DNA from 3 places in the Pseudomonas sp. 1928-m genome. Region 3 is predicted to be linked to each of the others. Evidence: riboswitches for the same ligand, from Rfam matches in the RefSeq annotation. Region 3 holds a riboswitch; each other region holds the start of a gene.

Region 1 (2,258 bases), on a different contig from region 3:
GAGAAAGGCAAAGGCGCTGTCGCGCGCCACGCCAATCCGCACGCCATTAAGCAACCGCGCGGGCCTTGCCTGCTCAGGTGCGGCAAAGCTGACCGGCGGCGGTAGGCTGGTATCGGCACTGGCGGCCAAGGCATCAGCGGCGGCGTCCAGGCGCGCATCCAGGTCGACCAGCTCACCCGCCTGCACCAGACCCAGATGGCGACTCGGCAAACCGACTTCGGCGCTGCGCGGCAAGGCGCCGTACCAGCGGATCGAGGCCGGCAGCGCGTCGCGCAATATCTCGCCGTGCCGCGTGCTGCCAACCCGGTTGCCGAGCACCCCGGAGAACGGCAGATCAGGCTGAAAGGTCGCCAGACCATGGGCCATAGCACCGAAGGTCTGCGCCATGGCCGAGCCGTCGATCACCGCCAGCACTGGCACACCAAAGTGCCGCGCCAGGTCGGCCGCAGACGGCGTGCCATCGAACAAGCCCATCACCCCTTCGATCAGAATCAGATCAGCTTCACCTGCGGCTTCCCAGAGCAGCTTGCGGCTCTCCACGGCGCCGACCATCCACAGGTCGAGTTGATACACCGGCGCGCCGCTGGCGCGGGCGAGGATCATCGGGTCGAGAAAGTCCGGGCCACACTTGAACACCCGCACGCGCTTGCCCTGACGCGCATGCAAACGCGCCAAGGCGGCGGTCACCGTAGTCTTGCCTTGGCCGGAAGCCGGTGCGGCGATCAATAACGCCGGGCATGAACGAGCGCTGGTCAAAACTCGACCCCCTTCTGCGCCTTAACCCCGGCCTTGAACGCGTGCTTGATCAGGCTCATCTCGGTGACGGTATCCGCCGCCTCGATCATCCCCGGCAGCGCGCCGCGACCGGTTACCACCACATGCTGCAGCAACGGCCGCGCTTCGATGTCGGCGAGCACCGCGTCGAGTTCCAGATAGCCGTATTTCAGGGCGATATTCAGCTCGTCGAGCACCACCAGGCCGATGGCCGGGTCATTCAGCAGCTGCGCCGCCACCGCCCAGGCTTCGCGGGCCTTATCGATATCGCGCTGGCGATCCTGCGTCTCCCAGGTAAAGCCCTCGCCCATTACGTGGTAGCTGACTTCATCGGGAAAGCGGCGGAAGAAGGTTTCTTCGCCGGTGCTGGCCGCCCCCTTGATAAATTGCACCACGCCGACCTTGAGGCCGTGACCCAGGGCGCGGGCGACCATGCCAAAAGCGCTGCTGCTCTTGCCCTTGCCATTGCCGCTGTGCACCAGCAGCAGGCCGTACTCGTCCTGGGCCTGGGCAATCTTTTCATCGATCAGGGCTTTCTTGCGGGCCATGCGCGCCTTGTGCCGGGCGTCACGTTCAATCGATTCAGTCATCGCGCTGCTCCACCGCCACAGGGCGATCTGGCTGGAAAAAGCACGCGGGGATAGGGACAGCGCGGGCCTGCGCATAGGGCAAACCACACGCCAGCCATCGCCCTCCGCGATGCCGTGGACTGCAACAGGCCGGTCTCCGGGCTTGTGAGCGAACCTTGCGGTTCTATACCGCGCCTTCCCATGCTTGAGCACAGTGGCAATAGCGGCGTTTGACTCACTTACCGTTGCGGGGGCAGCGTCGGAATAGTTGGCGTAAATGCACAACGCACCGACTTCCCAGTTTCACCCCGCGCACGCACAGCGTCGGGGGCACCTGTTACAAGGCGCGAAGGGTAGAGAGTTGGTGCCGGAGCGTCAAACCGAGATGCAGTGAAAAGTCTTTAATAGTACCTAAGCGAGCTGACTGCCCTGTTGCACTCACACACTCAGCCCCCTTTGCTACGCAAGTAATTTGCATTCTCCGACCGCTCATGGGTTACCGCATAATCCAGCGCACTCCAACCGAGGGAGTCTAAATCCCGTAGACGTGCGCCAGCCTCAATCAACAGTGCCATAACGGCCAAATCTGCATGCTGGGCAGCATGCATCAACGGAGTGCGGAGGCCATGCTTTATGTCATATACACAAGGCTCACGCTCTATCTCCTCAATACTTTTATACGAGCGATTGGGATCAGCACCACGCTCAAGCAACAAGCTGACTACTTCAGGCTGAGCATTCTCGATGGCATAGAACAGAGCAGTTTTACCAAAGCCATTGGCATAATTAATCGACGCTCCTTTATCCAACAAATAGATCAACGCGTCACGATTACTCAGGGCAAAGAACAGTGCTGACTCGTCGCCACGATCAAGACTATCGAGACGCTCGGCTAGCATCTGAATAATCGCTAAT
Region 2 (2,258 bases), 840 kb from region 3:
GTGGCAGGTGGCGCCGACTGGAACTACGACAGCCCTGGCGAGCTGCAATACAGCGGCCGCTGGCAGAGCAACAACGGCCTGCTGGAGGTGCAGATGCAGGGCCGCAGTGACTACCAGCCTGCCGCCTACTATCGCTTCAGTGACCAGTACCTGGTCACTGAGAGCAATACCGGCAAGCTGATCTGGCAGCGTCGCCGCTAAGTGATCAGGCCGGCTGGTGCAGACGCGCGTTGAACAACGGCCCGCGGCTATAAGCCGACAGCGCCTTGGCGGCGGCCAGCACACCCAGATCAACCAGTGGCTCAATCAGGATCACGCTCATATAGGCCAAACCGAAGCTGCCCACCGCCGCCAGGTTCTCGCCAGAAAAGCCGTTGCCGTAGAACGCCCAGAAGCCGACCCAGGCAACGATACCGCCCTGATAGGCCGTCGACAGCGCCAGCGCCTGCTTGTAGGAGAGGTCCACGTATGCGGTGCCCGGCGCGATGATGCGCTTGGCCAGCAGGCTGATAGCCCACAGCGGCACCAGCAGCGTGGTGACGTTCATGCCGTACTGCGGCAGGTCAAACTGGGCAAACAGCAAACCCTGCAACAACAGGCCAAGCGCCAGACCGATAGCCGTGGCACCGGCACCGAACAGCAGAAGCAGCGTCGAGCCCAGAATCAGATGCACCTCGGAGACGCCCACGGGGTGATGCGGCAATACCTCGAAGAAGCAGAACACCAGGGCAGTGGTCAGCAGGCTACGCAGCGCCAGGGCGGCAGCGCCACCGTTGCTGCGTACGCTGTCGAGGGCAAGCTTGGCCGTGAGGCCAAAGGCACCTGCGGCGGTTGCATAACTAAGAAAGAGTTTGGCGCCAGTAACGACTTCGGGTTCGATGTGCATAGAGATTCCTGTACCGCGCCCACCGCGCGATGATCTGGATTGAGGGATTGGGCATAAGCGCCCGGCTTCGATGGCAGGTCTCCTGGCTCACGGCTTGACACTGCGCCCGCCTTCCCGACCTTGCGGTCAGTGGCATCTGGGCGTTATTCACCGTTTACAGTTGCGGGGGCAGCCAGGGCATTGGCGACGTGCGCCGCACCCTGTTCCCTTTTCATCCAGTCGCATAAATGCGAACCGGAACCATCGGCGGCCACCTTACCCGGCGGCTAAGAGAAATGACAGAGCCAGGCGCCTTACGCCGTATGACGCAAGCAGGTGAAGACGCCACTGGCATTGGCGCACAGCTGCCCCTGAGCATCATGCAGCGTGGCCTGCACTGCGACCTGTCGCCCCTCGCGCTGCTGCACACGGGCTTCGGTGCGGAGCGGCAAAGCCGCAAGACCAATCGGGCGCAGGTAATTTACCTGCAGGCTGGCGGTCACATAGACCTCTTCGGCGCTGGCCTGCGAATACACCGCCAGCCCCAGCGCCGCATCGAACAGCGTGGCGGTGTAGCCGCCGTGCACTCCGCCGAGCGGATTGAAGTGCACAGCCGGCGGCTGACTGCTGAAGCTCGCCACTCCGGCTGCGGCCTGCAGCTGAGAGATACCGTAGTCCGCACCGATATCACCGGCCAGCCAGGCCTGTAACTGCTGAAAAAGACTGGCGTGCATGCTCGACGCCTTAGATCAAATGCGGCGTGCTGCGCGCCACCAGCGCGTCAACATCCAGCCCACGCGGCAAGGTGCCGTAGACCCGACCGCCCTGCCCGCCCAGACGGCTGGCGATAAAGGCATCGGACACTGGCGCATTGCCGGCTTCCAACAGCAGCTTGGCTTGCAGCGCTAGGGCTACGTCTTCAGTCAGCTGACGGGCGCGGTACTGAATATCTGCGGTATCGCGAAAATCCGCCTGCAGTTGCGTGATATGGGATTTCAGCCGCGCATCACCATGGCCATCGCCCAACTCAGCGAACAGCGCATCGAGCACGCCCGGCTCCTTGGACAGGGCGCGCAGCACGTCCAGGCACTGCACGTTGCCCGAGCCTTCCCAGGTCGAGTTGACCGGTGCTTCGCGGTACAGCCTTGGGAGGATGGTGTCCTCGACATACCCGGCGCCACCCATGCATTCGGCGGCCTCGTTGATCATGGCCGGCGCGCGTTTGCAGATCCAATACTTGCCTACGGCGGTAACCAAGCGGGCGAACTTGTCTTCCTGATCAATGTGCGGATTGTCCAGCGCTTTGCCCATGCGCATGGTCAGCGCCAGCGCCGCTTCGCTTTCCAGAGCCAGATCGGCCAGTACGTTCTGCATCAGCGGCTGCTCGCTCAGT
Region 3 (2,258 bases):
GGCATTGGCCAGCAAACGCCCGCCCGGTTTCAGGCTGGCCCAGCACTGCTCCAGCACACCGGGGATGGTCACCCCGCCGCCAATAAAGATCGCATCCGGCGCCGCCAATCCGGCCAAGGCTTCGGGCGCGCGGCCGGCGACCAGTTGCAGGCCCGGCACGCCGAGAGCATCGCGGTTGTGTTGGATATGCGCCTGACGACCGGCATCGGCCTCGATGGCCAGCGCTCGGCAACTTGTATGCGCGCGCATCCATTCGATGCCAATGGAGCCGCAACCCGCGCCGACATCCCAGAGCAGCTCACCCGGTTGCGGCGCCAGGCGCGCCAGGGTGATGGCGCGCACATCGCGCTTGGTCAGCTGGCCGTCGTGCTGATAGGCGTCGTCCGGCAACCCCGGAGTGAGCGGCAGCAGGCGCACATCGGCACCAGCCACACAGTCGATTGCCAGCAGATTGAGATCGGCGACGCGTGATACGGCCCAATCGCTGGCCAGACCATCGATGCGCCGTTCCTGATCGCCGCCCAGGTGCTCCAGCACGGTCAAACGGCTGGGACCAAAACCGCGTTCACGTAGCAACTCGGCCACGGCCGCCGGGCTGTCGCCGTCATTACTCAAAACTAACAGCCGCGCGCCGGGGAAAATCTGCGCCTGCAGCGCCGCCAACGGCCGCGCCACCAGCGACAGCACCGTCACCTCCTGCAACGGCCAACCCAGCCGAGCAGCAGCCAGTGAGACGGATGAGGGCGCAGAGAACACCCGCAATTCCTCGGCCGGCAGTTGCCGCGCCAGGCTCGCGCCAACGCCGTAGAACAGCGGATCACCGCTGGCCAACACGCAGACCGGCGTACCGCGCCGCGCCAGGACCTGCTCCAGGCTGAATGGGCTCGGCCAGAGTTCGTGCTGCCCCGGCAGATCGCTAGGCAACAGCGCCAGCTGCCGTGGGCTGCCGACGATCCACTGCGCCTCGCCCAACGCCAGCCGCGCCGCCTCACCCAGGCCGGCATAGCCGTCTTCACCGATACCCACCAGGGTTAACCAGGCCGTCATGCGCTTTCCTCAAACCGTCATCAGCGCGTCGCCCGACCAGCTGGCTGTCGTGCCCGCGCGCAAAGCGGGCATAATAGCGCCTTCGTCGGTGCCCACCGCCATTGTGCATAGGGCCTAAGAGGGAATCCGGAGCGATCCGCTGATCGTGACCGAGCTGCCCCCGCAACTGTAAACAGCGAGTCTGCCGCAACTGTGCCACTGGGTAACCGGGAAGGCCGCGCCAGATGATGACCTGTCAGCCAGGAGACCTGCCGACGACGCTAGTCGCGAGTGCCAACATCGGGCGGGGTGTACCGATGCCATGAAACCCCCTGTGGGCGGGTTTCGCTGGTTCGGTCGCCGCGTCGTAGTAGCTGGTGAACCGTTTGCGCGACTGTCTAACCTCCGCCGATCTGCCTGCCCCACGCCCCGAAAAACCGGGATCGGCGTGCCCCGGCCTGCTGCGTATCGTTCCGGCACTGGACGGTGGCATCTGCCGGGTCAAGCTGGCTGGCGGCGTGCTCAGCAGCCAGCAGGCACGGGCTATTGCCGAGGCAGCAGAGCGCTGCGCCAGCGGCGTGCTGGAACTGACCAACCGCAGCAATCTGCAAATTCGCGGCGTGCTGCCAGGCCAGCAGGCCGAACTGATCGAGCGCCTGCTGGCCGCCGGCCTCGGCCCAAGTAACCCGGCCGCCGACGATGTGCGCAACCTGCTGCTCAGCCCCGCCGCCGGCCTTGATCCGCACGCCCTGCTCGACACCCGCCCGCTGGCCGCCGCGTTGCTTGAGCTGCTGCAAGCCACCCCTGCGCTGCATGGGCTATCGGCCAAGTTCGCTATTCAGCTGGACGGCGGCGAAGCCCTGGCCATGCTCGAACACCCCCACGATATCTGGCTGAGCGCCCTGCCCGGCACGCCGGCTCGCTTGGCCTTTGGCTTGGCCGGTTGCCCGGGTGATCAGCCGCTGGGCGTGGTCGACGTTGAGCAAGCCGTACCGCTGGTGGAACAACTGCTCAGGCTGTTTCTCCAGCTAGCGGGTAATGAACATAGCCGGATGCGCCAGCTGCTCGCCGCAATATCGCCCAGCCAACTGCTGCAACAGCTGCAAACGCGCCTGCCCTTTGCCGTGCAGGCGCCACCGACCGATTGGCAACACAAACCAGTCAGCCCACGCGCGCCGATGGGCATTTATCCACAGCAGCAAAACGCCCTTTGCATGGTTGCCGCCGCTTCA

Evidence for each region. Region 3 has a riboswitch for cobalamin ahead of cobG (precorrin-3B synthase). Riboswitches for the same ligand answer to the same signal wherever they lie in the genome.
Region 1: it holds a riboswitch for cobalamin, as region 3 does, so the genes downstream of both, cobO (cob(I)yrinic acid a,c-diamide adenosyltransferase) here and cobG (precorrin-3B synthase) in region 3, are expected to answer to the same signal.
Region 2: it holds a riboswitch for cobalamin, as region 3 does, so the genes downstream of both, P3C18_RS04900 (energy-coupling factor ABC transporter permease) here and cobG (precorrin-3B synthase) in region 3, are expected to answer to the same signal.

The regions. Positions count from the first base shown of each region.
Region 1 is NZ_JARIXO010000004.1:63,367-65,624, reverse strand. Features, by position in the region: gene P3C18_RS14165 (cobyrinate a,c-diamide synthase) at 1-756, opposite strand, end outside; gene cobO (cob(I)yrinic acid a,c-diamide adenosyltransferase) at 753-1,364, opposite strand; cobalamin riboswitch at 1,474-1,696, opposite strand; gene P3C18_RS14155 (ankyrin repeat domain-containing protein) at 1,790-2,258, opposite strand, start outside.
Region 2 is NZ_JARIXO010000001.1:1,106,678-1,108,935, reverse strand. Features, by position in the region: gene P3C18_RS04905 (hypothetical protein) at 1-201, shown strand, start outside; gene P3C18_RS04900 (energy-coupling factor ABC transporter permease) at 206-886, opposite strand; cobalamin riboswitch at 941-1,146, opposite strand; gene P3C18_RS04895 (PaaI family thioesterase) at 1,180-1,599, opposite strand; gene P3C18_RS04890 (acyl-CoA dehydrogenase family protein) at 1,610-2,258, opposite strand, start outside.
Region 3 is NZ_JARIXO010000001.1:263,862-266,119, reverse strand. Features, by position in the region: gene cbiE (precorrin-6y C5,15-methyltransferase (decarboxylating) subunit CbiE) at 1-1,047, opposite strand, end outside; cobalamin riboswitch at 1,117-1,318, shown strand; gene cobG (precorrin-3B synthase) at 1,413-2,258, shown strand, end outside.